DNA from 3 places in the Microbulbifer epialgicus genome. Region 1 is predicted to be linked to each of the others. Evidence: predicted binding sites of a transcription regulator. Region 1 holds the regulator's gene; each other region holds the start of a gene.
What was found. Region 1 encodes LexA, which represses DNA repair genes until DNA is damaged. Its sites were predicted from a motif close to ACTGTNTNTANANACAGT; they were not measured.
Positions count from the first base shown of each region.

Region 2: a site for LexA is predicted at 1,634-1,651, ahead of ACCI49_RS21470 (LexA family protein). Genes of this name have one in related genera too.
Region 3: a site for LexA is predicted at 2,120-2,137, ahead of ACCI49_RS09455 (VRR-NUC domain-containing protein). Genes of this name have one in related genera too.

Region 1 is NZ_JBGMEK010000030.1:29,952-33,136, reverse strand. It holds gene ACCI49_RS13735 (class I adenylate-forming enzyme family protein) at 1-722, opposite strand, end outside; gene ACCI49_RS13730 (LOG family protein) at 817-1,455, opposite strand; gene lexA (transcriptional repressor LexA) at 1,621-2,226, shown strand; gene ACCI49_RS13720 (hypothetical protein) at 2,308-2,565, opposite strand; gene ACCI49_RS13715 (DUF6586 family protein) at 2,671-3,159, opposite strand; gene topA (type I DNA topoisomerase) at 3,160-3,185, opposite strand, start outside.
Region 2 is NZ_JBGMEK010000097.1:8,959-12,143, forward strand. It holds gene ACCI49_RS21470 (LexA family protein) at 1,790-2,056, shown strand; gene ACCI49_RS21475 (Y-family DNA polymerase) at 2,057-3,175, shown strand; gene ACCI49_RS21480 (DUF4113 domain-containing protein) at 3,176-3,185, shown strand, end outside.
Region 3 is NZ_JBGMEK010000016.1:53,226-56,410, reverse strand. It holds gene ACCI49_RS09460 (ATP-dependent DNA helicase) at 1-431, opposite strand, end outside; gene ACCI49_RS09455 (VRR-NUC domain-containing protein) at 428-2,098, opposite strand; gene ACCI49_RS09450 (hypothetical protein) at 2,530-2,961, opposite strand.

The DNA of each region.
Region 1 (3,185 bases):
TGTGGAATGACCACCGTCGCTCCTACTGAAAACGCTGCCAAGGCCGTTGAAAGTGATCCAACATGTGCGATTGGGCCTCCAGGCAGGACAGTGTCGTCCGGTGATAAATCCAGCGCAGCGGCAAAACTCGCCACAATGGACCCAAAAGAAAGCAAGCTATGGATGACACCTTTTGGCTTACCTGTACTACCTGAAGTAAAAAATAGAAATGCGGAGTCATTTATGTCCGCTACAGGTAAGTCAGTAATTTTCCCCTTGCTTTCCACCAAGTCTTCAACGCGTCTTGCATTTTCAATTACACCACCAAAAGAAAGAACACCTTTTTTCAATTTACTGATAAATTTACTTGCCCAAATATCCTCGCCACGTTCAGCACTCACACTCAACGCTACTGCGCCACTCACTTCAAGGGCATAGTCAATCTCAGGTAATGTATATCGATAGTTCAATGGAACTACAACCAAACCAATTTTCAAGCATGCGAGATAAAAGATAAGAGTCTCGCCTCGATTGGGCATCAAAGATGCGATTCGATCACTTTCCTGTAACCCCATTGCGGCCAAGCCCAGTGCAAAAGCATCAATATCCCGCTGTAATTGTCGCCAGGTCCATATTTGATTTCCAGATACAAGTGCCGTCTCATCTGGCCTACTTTCCAGAGCAGATAATAAGAGGTCTGTTAAACTAGCAAGTCTCGATAATTGGGGACCGAAAATAGGCAAAGTTAGGTTTCCTGAAATGGGCTACGGGCTGCCTCGTAAGTTAGAGAGGTTGAAATGGGGGGAAGCCTAAAAACACTAATTGAATTACTTTTAGTTATTCCCTAGTACGCATATATTTCATAATCAAGTCCGCTGTCTCTTCGACAGTATCGACGATATGGAACAAGTCCAGATCACTAGCATCAATACAATTGCGCTCAAGCACAGTGTTTACCAACCAGTCATAAAGCCCCGTCCAGTAGCGTTTACCCACCAGCACTATTGGAAAACGCCGCACCTTTTGCGTTTGTACCAAGGTTAGTGCTTCAAACAGCTCATCCAGTGTTCCGTAGCCTCCAGGTAATCCTACAAAGCCTACGGCATGCTTAACGAACATAAATTTACGAACAAAAAAGTATCGGAAATTTAAACTGATATCCTGGTAAGGGTTCGCTGTTTGCTCGAATGGCAGCTCAATATTTAGCCCAATTGAAGTGCCGGGTTGATCGAAAGCGCCTCGATTGCAGGCCTCCATCAGTCCCGGACCTCCACCAGTAATAACCGGGACACCTTCCGCCGCCAACAGCTCTCCCAACTTTACCCCCTGTTGATATTCCGGACTGTCCTCGGTAAATCTCGCCCCCCCAAAAACGGTTACCGCCCCACTGAGCGGCACCAAACGCTCTATTCCATCGACCAATTCAGACTGTATGCGTAGAACTCGCCAGGCCTCTGGCATTTTTACATCTAGCATTATTCTTTTCCCTCGCTGTCAGGTCTTTCAACTATCGTCTTCATGCCTTGTTTTCATAAACAATGTAGCAGCTTATGAAGAGAGAGGGAGTGAGGATTGCGTGAACCTTAATTCTGTATATAATCCCAGCAACTGTATATAAATACAGAAAAACTAGGTAACTCTATGACCAATCTCACCGCACGTCAGACTCAAGTTTTAGAACTGATCAAAGCCTATCTGGACGATACAGGCTATCCTCCGACCCGAGCAGAGATCGCTCAAGAGCTGGGTTTCCGTTCGCCAAATGCCGCTGAAGAGCACCTGAAAGCACTAGCGCGAAAAGGGGCTATTGAGATGGTCGCTGGCGCCTCCAGGGGAATTCGCATTCCCGACCATCAATCGGGCTTGCCGATTGTCGGGCGCGTGGCGGCGGGCAGCCCCATTCTGGCAGCTGAGCATATCGAAGATTATTGCGACCTCCCCGCCAGCTTCTTCCACCCCCCAGCAGACTACCTGTTGCGCGTACATGGTATGAGTATGCGTGACGCAGGTATTTTGGATGGCGATCTTCTCGCAGTACAGAAAACCGAGCAAGTCAGGAATGGCCAGATTGTCGTAGCTCGTATTGACGAAGAGGTAACCGTGAAACGCTTTCGCCGAAAAGGCAATCAGGCAACTGTGCAACTACTGCCAGAAAATGAAGATTTTGAAACCATCCAGGTGGATATGCGGGACAAGAATTTTGTCATCGAGGGGCTGGCGGTAGGTGTCATTCGCCAGACCCCTTAACTACCCAACCAATAGCCCCCGGCTAAAACAACAACAGCGGCCTTTGGCCGCTGTTGTTTCAAATCTGCGTTAACCTTTCAATTAGTGAATCGTGTGATTAACCGGCATTGACTCATCTTCTTCCTCAAAGTACCCGGGCTCCAGATCATTCAAATTCTGTACTGCCTCAATACCAGCTTCCAGCATTGCACGGGCCACGGCCACTTTATGTTTTCTCAGAAACTGGAGACTCTCGGCTGAGAAATGAATACTCACCAGAGGGTCCTCCTTGTGGCCGGCACGGCGCAATGCCACGTCGCCATTGGCCAGCTCGATAATTTCAAAAGTTTCTGAGGACATTCGATTTTCCTTCACGGCACATCAGTTTGCGCCAAGTGTACCACAGGCTTTTTAAAAGTATCAGTGGGCGCAAACTACAAGGAAGAAACTACGCAGGTATCCGGTTCAACACTCTTCCAAATTGGCGCGCTGCCGATGTACCAACTCACTCAGGGCCGCATGCCATTCCTGTAGCACTTCAGCAGAAACAACCAAAGGTACGGGACTGGCAACATTGTGCAGAGGGATAAGGTTGGCCCCTTTGCGTATGGGCTCTGGACTCGGGGAAAGGCTTAGTAACCGGCTCCAGATCAACAGCAGCTGGCTCAGCCAGGTATCAGACTCAGAGCCCAACTGCTGTAGCTCCTTAACTTCATTGCTGGCCCGCCCCTGAGCCTCTAGGCTGTCTGCGATGATCTGCAGGGATTCAGGCTCAATATCCAGCTGCAATTGATGGGACAATTCAGCGAGGAAAGCCTTGTAGGCTTTCCAGAGCTGCAATATTACCCCTTCCTCCAGCGCAGTCCTTTGCAGTGGCGTTTCACAGGTCATCTGCAACAACAGCTGGGCTTTGCGCAAGGCTGAAGCAACCTGGCCAGTATAGGGGTTACTCATTTACTTCTTTGCAGCCGCTTTCTTAC
Region 2 (3,185 bases), on a different contig from region 1:
CACTGGTTTATAGGGCTTCCCAAAGAGGCCCATAACAGCGAGAATTACGGCCTGTAAAGTTGCTGCAATATATCCGACAATTCCGTTGAGATTCAGTTTTCTAGTCTTGAGAGATTTAGACCCTTGGTGAAAGTTGAAGGCAAAGTAATAGATAAGCATCTTTAATTAAGTCGTTAAATTAAAAATTCACACTTTTGAGGTAATAATGAAGAAATTAGTTTGCGCAGCTGCAATGGTTTTTCTCGCTAGTTTGGCGAATGCAGAGTGCTCTGGACATTCATGTGTTGCTGTTTATGTTGATAGGCTCTATGTGGAAGATTTTGGAACAGTTTAAATTGGAACCAGTGGTGATGAGAAATTATTAGACTGTGATGCAGAGTCTGGAGTTTATGCGACGCTAAAGTTAAAGGAAAGCTCAGGAGCAGAAGCCATATACTCCACTTTATTATCTGCGCAAATGGCGAATAAAAAGGTACAAGTTAGAATAACTGAAGGTTCAGCAGGTTGTAAGGTTCAATATGTGACTTTGGATAGACAGTAATTTAGCTGGCGATTTAAGTGTTGCGAAAAACAGTGGTTAGGGTGGTTTAAAGCATTGTGTCCGGCTCAGGAAAATTTATTATGGGTAAAATGTGTTCAAGAGCAGGCGGTTGAGCCAGGCGACTTGAGCCGGTGGCTCACTATCTCTGAAAATTCATAACCTATTGTAAATAATGGCTTTTCTGTGGGGCTTGATGGGGCTACTTCGGAAATAGTAGCCAAATGGATAGTGAGCCACCGGCTCTTTAATAAACTGTTAGCACCCAAACTATGAAGAAATTAATACCCTTTTCGATAGTAGCATTGATATATTGCAATTCGGCATTTTCAGAGGAAGAGTTAGTCGTCGCTTTGCCTGAAAATAACATATTTGTCATGTCTAAATCGGCGGCTTGTAAAGGCAATCCTAATCTATGGGAGTGTAGAGGAAAAAAGCCCTACAGTGGAACCGTGAAATTATATTGTAATACCTCAAAGTCTGATTGTCGTAGAGTAGATAAAAGATTAACTATAAGAGATTTTATTGCTAGTGAACGTTCTCTGGCCCCTTCCTGCATTGCATCCATTAGCCATAAGATTATCGTGACAAATGGAAAAGTTGGTAAGTACATATCTTATAAGCTCAAGAGCGAAGCAAAGTGCTAACAAGTGGCATCAGCAACGGCCCTTTGGGCCTGGACCTACATTTCGTGGCTTCGACGCTACATTCCGGCTGCTGTGCCAAGCGTTAAGCATCATGAAGAAAGCAGTGAATATTAAGGATTTCTTTTCTCCAAGATAGATATACGCGGGAACTTTAATAGGTGGCCCGATTGCAGCCGCCTATTATCTAAGCAAAAACTTCAAGAGCATGGAAAAAGTTAACCTTGCAAGCCTATCTATAGTCACATCTCTTGTTTTTACACTATTCCTGTTTTGGTTTACTTTTCAGTTGCCAGAAGACTTCCCTATTAACCCGGCGGACAAATAGTTTGGTTATGTTGCATACTTAATTGATTCGTGTCGGAAGTAGGCTGCTGGGGCCGGTAATGTGAGTAGGTACCGGCCTTATAGTCACCTATTCCCCTTGTCCGTTGCAGTCCTGTAATAATAGTCTGTATGTATATACAGTATTTAAGGTTTCCAGCATGAGGCTTTCTCCACTCTATGGCCACGGCGTTGCCTGTGGCTTCCCCTCTCCAGCCGATGATCACAAGGAGGCGGCCCTGAGCCTGGAGAACACCTGATCACCAAGCCTGCGGCAACTTTTATGGCGCGGGCTAATGAGGACTCTATGCAGGGGCTGGGCATCTTCGATAAGGATCTATTGATTGTTGATCGCTCGTTAATGCCGATGCATGGTGATGTGGTAGTGGTGGCCCTGGACGGGCAGCTCACCTGCAAAGTGCTGGATAGGCATCGCGGGCGACTCCTGTCTGCCAATGATAAGTACCCCTCGATCCCTATCTGGGAAGGGCAGGAGCTAATAGTGGAAGGGGTGGTAAAGGCTTCGGTACGTTACCATCGATCACACTGAATGCTGGTACCGGTGGATTGCAACAGCTGCTATGCCAGCTGTGAACAGATATTTCGGCCCGACCTACACGGGCGCCCGGTGGTGATGCTCTCCAACAACGATGGCTTTGTGGTGGCGCGCTCCAAGGAAGCAAAGCTATTGGGCATCGGCGACCTGGAGCCCTTCTTTAAGATTGAGCAGCTGTTGCGTGCGCATCAAGTGGCGATTTTCTCCAGTAACTATCCCTTGTATGGCGATATCTCCTACCGGGTAATGACAGCCCTGCGGGAGTTCGGCCCCAATGTTGAGGTATACAGCATTGATGAAATGTTTATGGACCTCCACGGGCTGCAAGAGGAGAGGCTGGATTACGGCCGCAAGATCCGCAGTACACTCTGGCGGGATATTCGTATGTCTGTGGGTGTGGGTATCGCGCCCAGGAAAACACTAGCCAAGTTGGCCAACGGAGCAGCGAAAAAAATCCCCAAGTGCGATGGGGGCTGCGCTTTGGATACGCCCGAAAAGTGGCAATGGATGCAGCGCCGCACCGCCGTCAATGATGTCTGGGGCATGGGCCGACGACTGTCCAAGTGCTTGGGCGATTTTGGCATACAGACAGCCTATGACCTGGCGCAGGCCAACCCGAAAATATTGCGCCGTCATATCAATGTGAACATAGAGCGTACGATAGAGGAGCTGAACGGGGTGCCCTGTCTTGGCTTGGAGGAGGAGCCCCCAGCTAAGAAACAGATCTATTGCACCCGCTCCTTTGGTGAGAAGCTAACAGACTTACAGCTGATACTGCGGGCTGCCACCTTATATGCGAGCAGGGCAGCGGAGAAACTGCGGGCGCAGAAATCCCTGGTAAAGTCGCTTCATGTGTTCCTGCACGCCTCACCCCATGAACCCAACTACCACAGCCGCAGCACCGTTGTACAGACGCCATACCCCACCGACGATACGCGAGTAATCGTGCGGCTGGTGAGAAAGGCCATTGCCGGCCTGTATCGGTCAGGGTGCCGCTTTATGAGGGCCGAAGTGGGGCTTGTTGAGATTATCCCATGCGCGCTAGGGCAGGGTGATCTATTCACACCAGGCCAATCGGCAAGAGCGGGAGAGACCATGCAAGCGATGGACTGAATCAATAAAA
Region 3 (3,185 bases), on a different contig from region 1:
TGCCGATGACGGAGCAAGTAGCAGAAGCCGTAGATTTTCAATTGCGCCCACTGTAGTTGCCGTGTGGATTCGGGCAGCTCTGAAGGTTGGCAGTAGGTAGTTTTAATTTCATCAATCTGTGCCGGCTTATGCAGGTCACTTTGTGGGTGGAAGATATCCGCTCTGCCATTCAATGACACTGTATAACCATTGCACTGTAACTGAACTTGCAAACGATACTCGGCCTCACTGCCTTTTGGTCGCCGTTTTTGCAACTTCTTATGAGCAAGGATGCCCTCCTGCGCGGAAGGGCCAGAGCCTGTATCATTGCTCAAATCACCGCTACGGCAAGAGAATGTCACTAATTCGCCGACGGAGAGCTGTAGAACTGGAGTCGTATCTGTCGCGTTCTTTTCTGTTGTCGTAGGAGGCTCAGTAAATGGAGTGCTCAAGGCTGTTGCCACTCCACGTAGATAACCCGGTGGGGAACCTGCTGAGCAGCAAAAAAAGCGAGCCAGCGTTGTTGGTTTTGTTGTAGGCGATCTCCAGGGCCTTTCACCTCCACAAGTTCGTAGCCCCCGGTTGATGGAAACAGGATCAGGTCTGGCAATCCACAGCGATTATGGTTGATATCACTTAAAACATGCTGAAAAAGCGTACGCCAGTGGTCTGGAGGTATTCTTTCGAGCGCTAATGCCAATAGCTCTTCAGTCAGTAGATCCCATGCAACTAACGGGTTGGCGATCCCCTTTTTTTCCCTGAAATTTCTCCAGACTCTTCCTTTAAGTAAGTCCTGATCCAGCTCTGCCAAGCGTTGTTCAAACTGGATGCGGCGAGATGGAAGGAAATCTGGCGTGCGGAAATCACCGGGGGCCACCTGAAATGGGTTGAAGAAGGCTCCGGGTACAGGGGCGAACAGGATATCCCAGACGTAGAGGCCCAGGGCGCCATTAACCAAGCAGTTCTCCACGTAATAACAGATACCCGCCTCTGCGCTCTGCAGATGGGAAGCAACCTGTAACTCGACCCGCTGCGGTCCTTGAGGCAAGGTAATAGTTTTCGTTGGCGGGCAGTAACGCTCTGGCTTGGGCCACTCCTGCGTACATTCTTCACGCTTGGCAATGCGATAGCCAAAACTTTCAGCGAAAATTCTCTCCGATTCGTCAAACGGAGAGTCCAGAATCTGCCGGCAAATGGACAGCCCTTTAGATGTATTGCCACGTTTCACCGCGATGCGCGCGCGCCGCTCCCGTGCAGGAGGATGTTCGCACTTCTGGTACAACTGATCTGCAGTTTCAAGATGATCTAAACGTTCCAACTGCCGCGCCAATTTTAGGCGCAGGCGGTCCAGGCGCCTGCGTAAGGTGGCATCTCCTTGAATACCGGAAGGCATCCGTTCCGCCAAAGCGAGAATTTCATCTGGTCCAGCCGCTAGAGCCACTTCTACTTGCTCGAAGCAGCGATAATAGTCCAGGTACTGATCAATCTGTTCCCGGTTGTGGAACGGCAAGTTTTGGTGGTCTAGAGAGTAACTTTCATAGCGATAAAGTCCCAGGTCTCTAAGTACAAAGTCTGTCAGATCTTGGTTCAGGTTACCGAAGAATAAGAGTTTGAAAGTTTCAAAGCAGCAGGCAAACTTAACAGCCAATATTATCTCACCAACCCATAAGCTATCGTTCCCCCGCTCTATGTCTTCCGCCTGTCCCAGCAAGATATCCTCAAGGTCGGTACGCTTGAGTGTTTTAGGCACAGGGCTGGCACTTGCGCTGAGCAATTCAGATTTGGTGAACAGAGGTAGCAGTTCACGGCGAGGCACCCGAGGATTACACTGCAACAACCCAACTGCCTGTAGCTCTTTAACCGCTGTGGGTGGGTCTTCAATCTCTACATACTTCAGCTTACTTTGGCGAAACAGGGCGCCCGCCGATGAAGAGACTCCTTTACGAGAGAGTAATCTCACGTACAGTTTTTGGCTATCAACGCCAAGTAACTGGAAACATTGATAGAATTGATACTCTTCTTCCGAAAGCAAGGCTTGATAGCGCGCGACAACGAACTCCACCAAGGTACAGAAGTTAGTCAGATAGTAATCCGGGGCGAGCTCAGCTGAATTGATCATGGAGTCAAAAGCGAAAGAAAAACTGTATAACTATACAGCAATGGTGTGGGGAGAACAAACGCCCAGTATGACTCGATAATCACTGGGCTCTCACCTAATGAGGGCTACTTAATCTAAAGCCCTGGCTCTTGGAGCCTACAACATTTAGGTCGTAACTCCAGATATTCCATTTATAGATCAAACTAGTGATATCAATAGTGTGACTGTTTCTCTGGCAGGGGCTTCAAAAAGTAGCGTATTAATAGTTCAAAAGAACCTTCGAATTCTGAAGTCGTTTGGCAAATCAGTACAAAGTTATCAATTAATGTCTGTTGGTTTGGTACTGGATATGTGAGGATAAGTTAGCAATAAAAATGCATTACACAATTATTTTTATATTAAGTGCTGACAAATATGGCTGCTGATACTAAACGAGATATCCAGCCTGCTCACTATTTTATATATCTCATGACTTTTCGATATCTGAATATAATAAACCAAAGAAATAGTACAACTGGAGAGATAAATAGCAGCCTCATTTGATTTTCAAGCACGGTCATATTCATAGTTGCCACCACTGTACCAATTTCGTAAATATCAGTCACCATAATAAGCGGCAGGAAGAAACCCCAAAACCTTGGAGTAGCAATACGCTTTGCAAAAGCTAGGCCATAAAAACCTACGAAGTAGATTGTGTAGATAACCAGGCTAGCGGTTAACCACCAAATAGACTGATTATATGCATTTTGGGTAAATGCTTCATATTGTGACCAACTTTCAATGGGCACCAGTAGGAAAAACAATATCTTCCAAAAAATACTGGGCGTGTAGATATAAGATTCGTTATCCAGGTTACCAACAGATACTTCATAGAGGTTCTGCATTAAAATATCCTTATTGTGATCGCCTTAATGAACAACAGAGTCCCAATTTGCCATATGGTCGGTCTCTCTCATTGCTTGTCAGCCATAATGAGATGACTAAGTCAATTCAAGCCTCAATCAATAGAAGGGCGCAGAGCATATTCTCATTAACGTCAATGTCAACTGCTTACACCTTTGATTTGGTCACGTTGAGACTTCAATCTATAAGTTTAAGATTTTATTCA